4 regions of the Ornithinibacillus proteolyticus genome follow, and region 1 is predicted to be linked to each of the others. Evidence: riboswitches for the same ligand, from Rfam matches in the RefSeq annotation. Region 1 holds a riboswitch; each other region holds the start of a gene.

The links. A riboswitch is a leader RNA that binds a small molecule or an ion and turns the genes downstream of it on or off. The one in region 1 is predicted to bind S-adenosylmethionine.
Region 2: another riboswitch for S-adenosylmethionine. It lies ahead of AAIB49_RS05905 (methionine ABC transporter ATP-binding protein); the one in region 1 lies ahead of ssuE (NADPH-dependent FMN reductase).
Region 3: another riboswitch for S-adenosylmethionine. It lies ahead of AAIB49_RS05370 (methionine ABC transporter ATP-binding protein); the one in region 1 lies ahead of ssuE (NADPH-dependent FMN reductase).
Region 4: another riboswitch for S-adenosylmethionine. It lies ahead of metK (methionine adenosyltransferase); the one in region 1 lies ahead of ssuE (NADPH-dependent FMN reductase).

The regions. Positions count from the first base shown of each region.
Region 1 covers NZ_JBCPXV010000013.1:38,264-41,457, reverse strand. The annotation lists gene AAIB49_RS08330 (LLM class flavin-dependent oxidoreductase) at 1-656, opposite strand, end outside; SAM riboswitch class I at 755-862, opposite strand; SAM riboswitch class I at 985-1,094, shown strand; gene ssuE (NADPH-dependent FMN reductase) at 1,257-1,799, shown strand; gene AAIB49_RS08320 (YitT family protein) at 1,860-2,666, shown strand; gene AAIB49_RS08315 (cation:proton antiporter) at 2,858-3,194, shown strand, end outside.
Region 2 covers NZ_JBCPXV010000008.1:55,842-59,035, forward strand. The annotation lists gene AAIB49_RS05900 (methionine ABC transporter permease) at 1-491, opposite strand, end outside; gene AAIB49_RS05905 (methionine ABC transporter ATP-binding protein) at 484-1,506, opposite strand; SAM riboswitch class I at 1,671-1,784, opposite strand; gene AAIB49_RS05910 (thioredoxin family protein) at 1,867-2,181, opposite strand; gene AAIB49_RS05915 (toprim domain-containing protein) at 2,201-2,557, opposite strand; gene gcvH (glycine cleavage system protein GcvH) at 2,718-3,101, opposite strand; gene AAIB49_RS05925 (arsenate reductase family protein) at 3,167-3,194, opposite strand, start outside.
Region 3 covers NZ_JBCPXV010000007.1:60,278-63,471, forward strand. The annotation lists gene AAIB49_RS05365 (methionine ABC transporter permease) at 1-206, opposite strand, end outside; gene AAIB49_RS05370 (methionine ABC transporter ATP-binding protein) at 196-1,221, opposite strand; SAM riboswitch class I at 1,325-1,436, opposite strand; gene AAIB49_RS05375 (glycoside hydrolase family 30 protein) at 1,547-2,995, opposite strand; gene AAIB49_RS05380 (glycoside hydrolase family 3 C-terminal domain-containing protein) at 3,135-3,194, opposite strand, start outside.
Region 4 covers NZ_JBCPXV010000062.1:5,131-8,324, forward strand. The annotation lists gene AAIB49_RS17920 (gamma carbonic anhydrase) at 1-270, shown strand, start outside; gene metK (methionine adenosyltransferase) at 314-1,510, opposite strand; SAM riboswitch class I at 1,632-1,738, opposite strand; gene pckA (phosphoenolpyruvate carboxykinase (ATP)) at 1,933-3,194, shown strand, end outside.

The DNA.
Region 1 (3,194 bases):
TTCATATCAGCAATCTTGGCTTGCGCCTCCTCCACTGTATGTCCATGGATGACATACGCATCACAAAGCGATGAAATGACTTGTTTCCCTTTCTCACTTTCGCCACCCGCATATAAAATTGGGTTTGGCCGTTGGACAGGTTTAGGGGAAAGCTTGGTGTTCTCTATTTGATAAAACTGGCCCTGATAGGAGAAGGTTTCCTCCGTCCATAATCCTTTCAAAATCTCAATAAACTCTGCTGTTCGGTCATATCTTTCATCATGTGCGGTAAAATCACCACCATATTGCTTCGCCTCCTCGGCCCACCAGCCAGAAACAACATTTAAGGTAAAGCGTCCATTACTAATATGGTCGATGTTTGCCGCCATTTTTGCTGTAACAGCTGGATTATGAAACACGGGACGAACCGCTGTCATGATCTCGATTTTTTCTGTTACGGCTGCTAAAGCTGCGGCTAGAGACCATGCCTCTAAGGAATCCTTGTCTGTGCCTTTAATATCATTCAAGTAAAGCTCCGCAATTAAGGTAGTATCATAGCCCCATTTTTCTGCTGATTGAATTACTTTCTTTGCATAGTCAAACGTTGGTGGCATCTTTTCATCCTCGACATTACGTAACCACCCGCCAAAAATCGGTAACCAAAATCCGTACTTCATAAAACTTCCTCCTCATCCACTTGTGTTCTATCTGTAAAACAAAAAAATCTCCTTCCCTAGATAGGAAAAGAGATGACGACTAAAAATAAGTATGCACTCTCCTATCTTCCAAGCAATTGCTTGATGGAATTGGCACAGTATTCTTATGAAAGAACCTGTTGCCGAGGCTTCAAAGGGCCATGTCCCTCCACCTCTCTTGATAAGATCAAAAATTATTTGATTATTTCCTCTATCATAAAGTAACCCTTTCCACCTTGTCAATCATTAATTCCTACTTGACTGATAGGAATTGTTCGAATAGAATATAACAATAATTGCACACCACTACTTCTTATCAAGAGAAGTCGAGGGACCAGGCCCGATGACGCTTCAGCAACCTCTGATATATCATGTCAGAAAGGTGCTAATTCCGACGAGATTATTCTTGGGAGATAAGAGATTACATACAACAATGTAAAATCCCTTTATTCTCATTAGAAGAATAAGGGATTTTTTTGCTGATAGTAAGTATATGCTAAGAAAAAACACATTCACGAAAAGGGCCGAATGTGCGTTTTCTAATGAATCAATGCAAGGAAATAGGAAAGGATGAGAATAGGAATGAGTGAGATTGTGATAATTTCTGGTAGTACTGCTACATTATCTGGCTCTGAGCAGGTATTACGTTATTTCGGGAGCCTATTACATGAGAGACAATTTTCAGTCACCCATATGTCGGTAAAGGATGTAGCCTATCAAGATCTTTTTGACATGAATATAAACAGTCCAAAAATAAAACAAATGACAGCATTAATCGAAAATGCCCACGGTATCCTGATTGGGTCACCTGTTTATAAGGGAGCTTATTCCGGGGTGTTAAAAGCATTCATTGATCTTCTGCCACAGGATGTGTTGAAGCATAAGCCAGTCCTTCCGATTATGACTGGTGGGAGTCCTTCCCATCTTTTAGCCCTCGAATATACACTGAAGCCACTATTAGCCACATTAAAGGCGCATAATTTAAAAGGCCTCTACCTATTGGATCAAACAATCAATAAACAGAGGGAAATACCAATAGTAGATGAGGAAACCATACAGCGAGCAAGAAAACAGCTTGATTATTTCTGTAAATTAGTAGTTCACAGGCAGACAACGCCCATTTAGATGATTCAGCAGAATTTTAACTAAAGATACTAATTTACATACACTAGGGAGAGTTACATCATGAAAAATATAATCGTCATCATCGGATCCTTTATTGTTGCATTTGCCTTTAATTTCTTTCTGGTCCCTTTTGGTATCTTAAGTAGTGGCGTTAGCGGGATAGCTATTTTGGTTGGGCTCATTACACCACTTGATATCGGAATTCTGACCTTTATCTTTAATTTACCGTTACTCTTATTGGGCTATGTTAAATTAGGGAAGAGGATTACCGTGAATACGTTGATTTGTGTCGTGTCCCTATCTTTCTTTTTATATATTTTACCGGTAGTTGCGATAACGGATGATATTTTGCTTTCAACCATCTTTGGAGGAATTATTGGTGGAATTGGAGTCGGTATCATACTGAAATATTCCGGAACCTCTGGTGGTCTGGACATTATCGCGATTATTATTTCCCGTAATAGTAATATTAGTGTAGGGCTACTGCTTACCGGAATGAATGGTATCATTGTCCTCTTATCTGGTGCTATCTTTAGCTGGGACATTGCATTATATACCCTTTTATCTATTTATTTGACCGGGAAAGTTATCGATGCGATTCACACCAGTCATATCAAACTGACCATGCAGATTGTGACATCAAAAGGAGATCAAATTAGAAAGGAATTACTGCAATCCGTTTATCGTGGGATTACGATTACGGAGGGATTCGGTGGTTATACAGAAGAAAAGAAACAAATTCTAATGATGGTCGTGACCCGTTATGAGACCGTGAAAATTAAAGAAATCGTTCGTCAACACGATGACAAAGCGTTTATTAACATCTTTCAAACCGTTGAAATTGATGGTGAATTTGCAAAGAACTAACGAAAGAACTCGTCTGCCCTGCTTCCTTTTCTATTTTCACCCTAATAGAAAAGGAATTTGGGGATAAGATGTTAGTAGTCGTATTCATTTTTCTATGTTAGCAAAAAAATAAAACATTACATTAGCTATTGAACGAAGCCAGTGATAAAATACGCTTATTCATTACATATAACATAAGAAGGTGACTAGATATTCATACAGAATTTGTACTCATTAGTATTGTTATTGTCATTTCACTCGGTATCTTATCACAATGGTTAGCCTGGAGAATTCAATGGCCATCTATTGTCATCATGTCTGTTGCCGGATTATTAATTGGTCCGGTATTCGGATTAATTAATCCGCAAGAAGCGCTTGGGAGTCTTTATAGTCCCATTATCTCGCTTGCAGTGGCATTAATTTTATTTGAAGGTAGTACAAGCTTAGATGTACGGGAATTAAAGGGGGTATCGAAGTCGGTATTCCGAATCGTCACGTTTGGTACTACGTTAGCCTGGATTGGTGGCTCCTTAGCTGCTCATTTCATTG
Region 2 (3,194 bases), on a different contig from region 1:
CCTATTAATGCAATAGCAGTTACTGTTATACCAGAGACAAGAGCTGGCATGGATTCCGGTAACAACACTTTAAAAATGATTGTTTTTGTTTTAGCGCCCATTGACTGTGCTGCCTCGACAACGCCTCTATTAACCTCACGCAATCCAATCTCTACTAACCTTGCATAAAACGGGGCTGCACCTACAATCAACGCTGGAGTCGCAGCATTAGGCCCCCTAATGGTTCCGATTAAGAATTTAGTGAATGGAATCAATAACAATATAAGAATAATAAACGGAATAGCTCGAAATACGTTTACGATTGTGGCTACAATAAAATTCAATACTTTATTTTCCCAAAGTCCACCATTTGAAGTTAAATAAAGTAAAAGTCCTAATATTATTCCAAAAATAACCGTCCCAACTAAGGCTAAAAGGGTCATATAGAACGTTTCACCCGTTGCCACTAGTAATTTCTCTATTACTACATTAGGAAATAATTCATTAAGCATGGTTTAAAACCTCCACTTCTACAGTGGTTTTTTCCGTAATATATTGGATTGTATTGTTTATTTCATGGTCACTTCCGTTAATTTGTACTACTAGGGTCCCATAAGCACCAAGTTTAGTTTGCGTAATTTTTCCTTGAAGAATATTGACTTCAATTTCAAATTCCTTAGATAACTGACTAATTAAAGCTTGATTTGCAGAATCCCCGACGAAATGTAAACGAACAACCCTTCCGCTTGTATAAACATCTAATAATTGACTCAAATCACCATCTGAGTCACCCATCACTTGTTCGACGAATTTCTTAGTAACGGGCTGCTTCGGTTTGAGGAACACATCTAGCACATCCCCCTGCTCCACAATCTTTCCTTTTTCCATCACAGCAACTCGGTTACAAATTTTCTTGATAACATGCATTTCATGGGTAATTAATATAATGGTAAGTCCTAATCTTTCATTAATATCCACCAAAAGGTCTAATATGGAATCCGTTGTTTCTGGATCTAATGCAGAGGTTGCTTCATCACATAATAACACTTTAGGATTATTCGCAATTGCTCTTGCAATACCAACTCGCTGCTTCTGCCCGCCACTTAATTGAGAAGGATATGCATTCTCTCTTCCAGCAAGTCCTACAAGCTCAATTAGTTCCTTTACTCGATCTTCTCTTTCTTTTACAGGAACTCCAGCAATCTCTAATGGAAATGCAATATTCTCACGAACTGTACGTGACCATAGAAGATTAAAATGCTGAAAAATCATCCCAATATCCTGTCTAGCAATTCTTAGTTCATTCTTATTCATTGCCGTTATATTTTTGCCTTGAATGGATACCTGACCAGAAGTAGGGTCTTCGAGACGATTTAGCAAACGAATAAATGTACTTTTTCCCGCACCACTATAGCCAATCACACCAAATATATCACCATCTTCAATGGTTAAACTTAAATTATCCACTGCTTTGATTTCTTTCTGATCAAAGCGAAATACTTTTGTCAGATCTTTAATAGATATCATTCCATATCCCTCCTCTTTCTATGATGTACTAATTTCGGAAATGCATAAATATATTCGTATCTATATCACGTCATGATAAGAATTGATTTTTCCCTTTCCAAATAAAAAACGTCTTTCTGTAAGAGAACAGAAAGACGTAATAGTAATTATTAAATCCTAACGTTCCCTCATCTTTCAAAGCCAATTGCTTTGTAGGACTTGGCACCTTTTTCAAACACGAAAGTTTGAAGGTTGCCGCGGTATCATAGGGCCTTTCCCTCCACCGCTCTGGATAAGAGATTTACATTATTCAATTTTTCAACAGAATTTACTATATCATCAGTATATAGACGTGTCAATAAAAAAATGCAATATAATTTATTATTTATCTCGAAATAATTCTGGTTGATATTCTAAAAGGTAACGATATATATTCCCAATCGATTGAAATGCATAGATTTTTTCTTTAATATCATGATCCTTCTTTATGACAAGACAAGGAACACTTTCGATTTTATTGTCTTGCATGAAATCCGGATACAAAGAAGCATTCATTTCATAAAATATGTTCTCTTGATGCACTGCTTCTATCTTATCTAGCATTGTCCTGGCTATGTGGCAAGTACCACAAAAAGGGGTATATATATACAGTAAATATTCTTGTTGTTCAAGAACTTCTTTGGAAATCTCGTTCAATTTATCACCTACTTGAAAGCTAGACTAAATAATGGGGATTAACAGCGATTTGCTTACCAAGTAGAAGCATTGCTAAAATTCGTTCTGGGGTAGCAGCTACTTCTCGATACTCACTACTAACATAAATATGCTCTGCATGAGGTAACTCAAGGGAAAGTTGTTTCCGAAGCTTCATCCCAGATTTGTCTTCATCAACAAAGATATAAACATCCTTTTCATCCAACTGGTAGGTTTCTAGCATTTCATCAAAACGTTCTATATCAAACGTTCCATTCGTACAAATAATTGTAATCTGGTCATTAATAACTTTCTCAAGTTGCCTTTTATCCGTTAAACCCTCAACAATTATAACACGTTCAGTTTGATGTGAAATCATGGTAGATCCCCCTCATATGATTAGAGCGTAAGGCGTCCAAACACAAATAGGTGAACATAATCTCCATCGGGATTGACGCCTAGAGCTGGATATTTTTGAAATGAAAACTGACTCTTTTCCGTAAAGCTTGGAAAAAAGTCAGTCTTAGATGTTTAACATATTATTCTTGTTCGATTATTTCTTTATATGCCTCAGGCGAAAGTAGATTATCAAGCTCAGATTCATCACTAGGCTCGATGACAATCATCCATGCACCTTCATATGGAGCTTCGTTTACAAGCTCAGGGCTATCCTCTAAATCTGTATTTACTTCGACAATTTTCCCACTAATTGGCGCATATAATTCAGACACTGTTTTTACAGACTCAACGCTACCAAAAGGCTCATCAACTTGTATTTCATCTCCAACCTCTGGAAGCTCAACAAATACGATATCACCTAATTCGTCCTGAGCGAAGTCTGTAATCCCTACACGAACAGTGTTACCTTCTTTTTTTACCCATTCATGTTCTTTTGAATATAATAAGTCGTTTGGTAAGCTCACGTAAAATCCCTCCGAATAATTGGTTGTACATTAACTATACAATCTATTATAGATTTATGCTAGTATTATTGATTAGCCCATTTCGCTTGAAAC
Region 3 (3,194 bases), on a different contig from region 1:
ATAGGGCGAATAATATTAATCAAGACATTCAGTAAATTAAACACAATCTTATTTTCCAAAATATTACCTGTTCTTGTTACAAATAAAAGTAAACCTATCGTTATACCCAGGATGGAACCTAGAACAAGTGTCATAATAACCATTAAAACTGTTTCCCCAGTAGCTTCCATTATTCGCGGCCAAAATGTACTCCAATCAACCTTCATTTACATTCAACTCCTCTACTGTTACATCTTGCTGTAGTGCTGAAAGAACAGAAGATATATTTTCCTCCTGTCCCTCAAACGAGACAAGCAAGTTTCCGTATAATTTCTCCTGAAGTTCTCGGACAGATCCGTATACAATATTGACATCCACATCAAATTTTCTAGTTACTCGAGATAAGACTGGATCACTGGCAACTTCGCCTTTAAAGATAACGCGATATAAATGTTTTCCACCTTTTCTTCTCCATTCCCTTAATAATGAAGCCGATGGTCTGTCTTGCTGTACGGATTGGATGAAGCGCTGTGTCGTAAGATGCTGTGGATTGGTAAATACATTAAAGACTGAATCCGTTTCAATCACTTCACCATTCTCCATCACCGCAACTTTGTCACAAATCTCCTGTATAACATGCATTTCATGGGTGATCAGCAAAATCGTAATCCCTAATTCTTTATTTACTTTTTTGAGAAGACGAAGAATTTCACTTGTTGTATCAGGATCTAGGGCAGATGTTGCCTCGTCACAAATTAATATATCTGGAGAGGTAGCTAGTGCTCTCGCAATCCCAACTCGTTGCTTCTGCCCACCAGATAACTGCTCTGGGTAATCTTTCGCCTTATCGGTAAGGCCAACAAAGCTAAGTAGCTCGCTTACTCTTTTATCGATTTCTTTTTTAGACCAACCAGCAAGCTTCAGTGGATATGCCACATTTCCTGCGACTGTTCTAGAAGCGAATAGGTTAAAGTTTTGAAAAATCATGCCAATTCTACTGCGAAGCTTTCTGACATCCTTTTGGGAGAGTGATCCGATATTGATGCCTTGCACTTCAATTACACCATTGGTCGGCGTCTCCAATAAATTCACTAGTCGTAACAAGGTACTCTTCCCTGCACCACTAAAGCCTATAATTCCGAATATCTCTCCCTGTTGAATGGAAAGAGATACATTTTTAACGGCATTTACTTCACGATTGCCAATTTTAAAGGTTTTTGATATATTCCGAAATTCAATCATATACTCACGCCACTCCTTTATTCATTCACAACGAAAAAGACCTTCCTTTTTTCTTATCCATAGAAAAAAGGAAGGTCTCAAAATATAAACTGAAACGACTTCCTTCTCATCTTTCAAATGTACGTACATTTGCAGGAATTGGCACAGTGTTAATTTACATTAACCCGCTGCCGAGACTTCATAGGGCCTGATCCCTCGGTCTCTCTGGATAAGAAGAAAATTCAATATTTATGTAGTTGTAAGTTATGATAAATACTATAGTACCTAATGAATTAGATGTCAATCTTTTTTAATAAAATTGTTCAAAGAATCTCTCGTCCCTGTCCTACCATGTAAACGTGGCAGCACTATTCGGTTCGATTGTGTAAGTGAAGGATTCGGTTTGGTAATTGACTTGAAATGTTTCAGAATGATCACTTGTATTGGCTACGATTAGAACCATTGAATCGTCAGGATTTTGAAACCCAACTGTTTCTAGTTTCCCTTGATAATGTGTAGTACTTATTCGGACTGCACCGGGGTTTACAAATTTACTAGCATGACCAAGGGCATAATATTCGACGTTTTTTGACACCTCATTTGCTTCTTTATTTACTGTCACAACACCGCGACAATCACTACATCCCCCATTCGTTGGTCCGCCATTAGAATCAAGTGCTATATTCCATAGTAGTACTGCTTCCGCCCAATTCCGAGGTCCACCAATAATAAGATTCGACATATACCAATTTAGGTTATCGCCAAAATCTGCGCTCCAATCACCACCACTACACTCTGTCAAATAGATATGCTTGTCCGGATATGCTTCATGCACCTTCGACATACTTTCAGGGTCTCCCTCATAGCAATGAAACGCGATGCCACTCGTATATGCATTAGCCTCTTCATCACGAAGAATCTTGTTCGAATAATCAAAGGCATTCTCCCAGTTATGGTCGTACGCTAAAATTTTGGTGTGAATATCATGTTGTGAAAATGCCGGTTGTAAATATTGTTTAATAAACATCGCTTGCTCCTCAGCATTCATACTCATAGTAGGGTAGGACTCCGAGGTATGCTCTGGTTCATTTTGAATCGTAATAGCATCAATTGGAATCTGGTTGTCTTCATAGGCTTGAATGTATTTTACAAAATAGTTCGCATACGCTTCATAAACACGCTCATCTTCATAATTCAAATAGGAACCGTTTAACTGATTACTATATTTCATCCAAGCTGGTGCAGTCCAAGGCGTACCCATTATTTTAACCTGATTATCAATCGTACGAATATCTTGTATCAGACTGATAACATCCGCATCGTTGTCTATAGAAAAATGCTCTAATTCATAATCCGTTCCTGACTCCATATCATTATAGGTGTAGCTTAGCGGGTTACCGTCCCTATCAACTGAAAAATCAGAAGCTCCTATGGCATGACGAATAAAGCTTAAGCGAATACCCTCACTAGAAAATAAGTCATACAGGAGTGCTTCTCTTTGCTCTGAGCTTATTTCATGATTGATCAAGTAAGCAGAAGACCCAGTAACCGCCGCCCCAAAACCTTCCATTGTCTGAAACGAAACATTGGGATCAACTTGAATAATAGGTACATCTGTTTCCTTGATGTCCTCTAACACTAATGGTTCTTGTTGAGTGAGTAAGTTCCTTTGATCTGATGTGGTTAACCATATATCAACACTATTTGCCGAAGGAGCATTTAGCATAACGATTAAAATGATCACTACTAAGATACCGGTTAATAGCATTAGTATCTCTATCTTTTTATTACGCATTATAACCCCTCCTATCTTAAAGAATGATAGCTATAAGAAAAGATTCCCTTTTAAAAGCTGATTGTCTCCCTTGTTTTCCTTATTCTCCCTAGCATATAAAGAAAAGCTGGGGTATGAGATACCCCAACTTCAGATTATATTACTTAATCGTAATCGTTGTTTTTAGTTGTATATCCTCTGAAGAGCTACCTACATAAAT
Region 4 (3,194 bases), on a different contig from region 1:
TCCATAATACGAAAAAATGCTTTAATCGGTATGGGATCGATTATCTTAGACGGGGCAGAAATTGGGGAACATGCTTTTGTTGGTGCGGGAAGTCTAGTTCCACCTGGCAAAAAAATTCCACCTCATACATTAGTTATGGGACGCCCTGCTAAAGTAGTTCGCGAACTAACGGACACGGATTATCAAGAGATGGAACGAGTTCGCAAATCCTATGTTGAAAAAGGACATTATTATAAGTATCATACTGATTTAGGGCTTGATTTTTCCTAATAGCAAAGGCTTAGAACACTGGGTTCTAAGCCTTTTACATACATTATTTAACTTGTGCTAATAACGCGTCTACTTTATCGGTTTTTTCCCAAGGAAATTCTACATCTGTTCTACCGAAATGACCATATGCTGCAGTTTGCTTATAGATAGGTCTTTGTAGATCTAGCATGCGGATAATTCCAGCCGGACGTAAATCAAATATATTGCGAACAGCATTAACTAATACCTCTTCGCTTACTACTCCGGTACCAAACGTATTAATGGAAATGGAAACCGGTTCTGCAACACCGATTGCATATGCAAGCTGAACTTCACATGAATCAGCTAATTTAGCAGCTACAATATTTTTCGCAACATAACGAGCGGCATAAGCAGCTGAACGGTCTACTTTTGTAGGATCCTTCCCACTAAAAGCACCCCCACCATGACGTGCATAGCCACCATACGTATCGACAATTATTTTTCTACCAGTTAAACCTGCATCCCCTTGTGGACCTCCAATAACGAATCTTCCAGTCGGGTTAATAAAGTATTTCGTTTCATCATCTAATAATTCTGCAGGTACTACTGGCTTAATGACGTGCTCGATCAAGTCTTTTTCAATCTGTTCTAATGTAACGCTTTGTGAATGCTGTGTAGAAATGACAATCGTATCAACTCTTACCGGTTGATCCTTTTCATCATATTCAACGGTTACTTGAGTTTTTCCATCTGGACGAAGATAAGCGAGCGTATTGTCTTTTCTAACATCACTTAGCCGTTTAGAAAGTTGATGCGCTAGAGAAATTGGTAACGGCATTAATTCTTTTGTTTCGTTACATGCAAAACCAAACATCAATCCTTGGTCCCCTGCTCCGATTGCATCAATTTCACTTTCTGTCATTTTTCCAAGACGTGCTTCTAACGCTTGGTTTACCCCGCTTGCGATATCTGGTGATTGCTCATCAATAGCAGTTAGAACTGCACAAGTATCAGCATCAAATCCATATTTCGCACGAGTGTAACCGATATCTTTAACGGTTTGTCTAACAACCTGTGGGATATCAACATAGGTTGATGTGGTAATCTCTCCAGCAACTAGTACTAATCCTGTTGTTACGGTCGTTTCACACGCAACCCTAGCTAGCGGGTCCTTTTTTAAAATTTCATCTAAAATTGCATCGGAAATTTGGTCACATATTTTATCTGGATGACCTTCTGTTACTGACTCAGAAGTAAATAATCGACGATTCTTAGCCATTTGGCTAAATCCTCCCTCTATTTCTTTGTTACGGAACTCAAATATCTATCAGATAGTATATCCTTAATCAATAAAAAAAGCCTTTCCTTCTTACATGAGGAAAGGGTTTACTAGCCTTTCGCTCTTATTGTTCAAGGAATTTTCCTTGCTTCAGGTTAGCACCTTTTCACAAATGTGATGGTTGCCGGGTTTCATCGGGTCTGTCCCTCCACCAACTCTGAATAAGAGAGTATCCGCTCTATTGTAGATTAACTGAAGCTATTGTCCTATGTCAACTGTATAATACACTGTCACGTAATTTTAATAAAATAATACAATAAAAACAATAAATAGTATGGACTATTAATTTAAATGTGTTATACTAATAATTAATTTCAGGAAATAAATGTATTGAATCTCATAAATAAAGGTAGGTAATTTTAATGAATACAGTAATGAAAACCTCATTATTGGAAGAACTTCTGTCCCAGCAAACTACAAAGAAAAACTTATCTGTTGCTAGATTAGTTGAAAAAGTCCTTTCACGAAATGAAGGGGTCTTATCAAATACAGGAGCTGTACTCGCTACTACTGGTAAATATACTGGCCGTTCCCCAGAGGATAAGTTCATTGTAAAGGATTCCATATCCGAAAGTAAAGTAGACTGGGGTACTGTAAATCAACCTATTGAAGAAAAAGTATTTGAATCCTTATATGCAAAAGTTATGGAGCACCTAAAGCAAAAAGATGAAGTATTTGTATTTGATGGATTTGCTGGAGCTGATCACAACTATCAATTACCAATTCAAGTAATCAACGAATTTGCTTGGCATAATTTATTTGCGAAACAATTATTCATTCGTCCAACAGAGGAGCAATTAGCAAATCATCAAGCAGAATTTACTGTAATTTCTGCTCCAACCTTTAAGGCTGATCCGAGTGTTGATGGTACTAACTCAGAAGCGTTTATCATGGTGTCGTTCAAGCACAAAGTTATCTTAATCGGTGGAACAGAGTATGCAGGTGAAATCAAAAAGTCCATCTTCTCTATCATGAACTTTTTATTACCAGAGCAAAACATTTTATCTATGCATTGCTCAGCAAACGTAGGTAATGAGGGGGATGTTGCTTTATTCTTCGGTTTATCTGGAACTGGAAAAACAACATTATCAGCTGATCCTTACCGGAAGCTAATCGGTGATGATGAACATGCCTGGAGTTCTAGTGGTGTATTTAATATAGAAGGTGGCTGTTATGCAAAGTGTATCAACCTATCGGAAGAAAAGGAACCACAAATATACAACGCCATTAAGTTTGGTTCTGTATTAGAGAATGTAGTGTTAGATGAAGAAACACGTATCCCTAATTTCGATAATACTTCCTTAACAGAAAATACTAGAGCTGCCTATCCATTAGAACATATAGATAATATAGTAAATCCAAGCATTGCAGGACATCCGAATACGATTGTATTCCTAACTGCTGATGCATCTGGTACGCTACCACCTATTAGTAAACTAACAAAAGAACAAGCAATGTATCATTTCTTAAGTGGATATACTAGTAAACTAGCTGGAACAGAACGTGGTGTAACAGAACCACAAGCAACATTTTCAGCTTGCTTTGGAGCACCTTTCCTTCCATTATCGCCTGCAACTTATGCAACGATGCTAGGTGAAAAAATTGATTTATATAATACAAATGT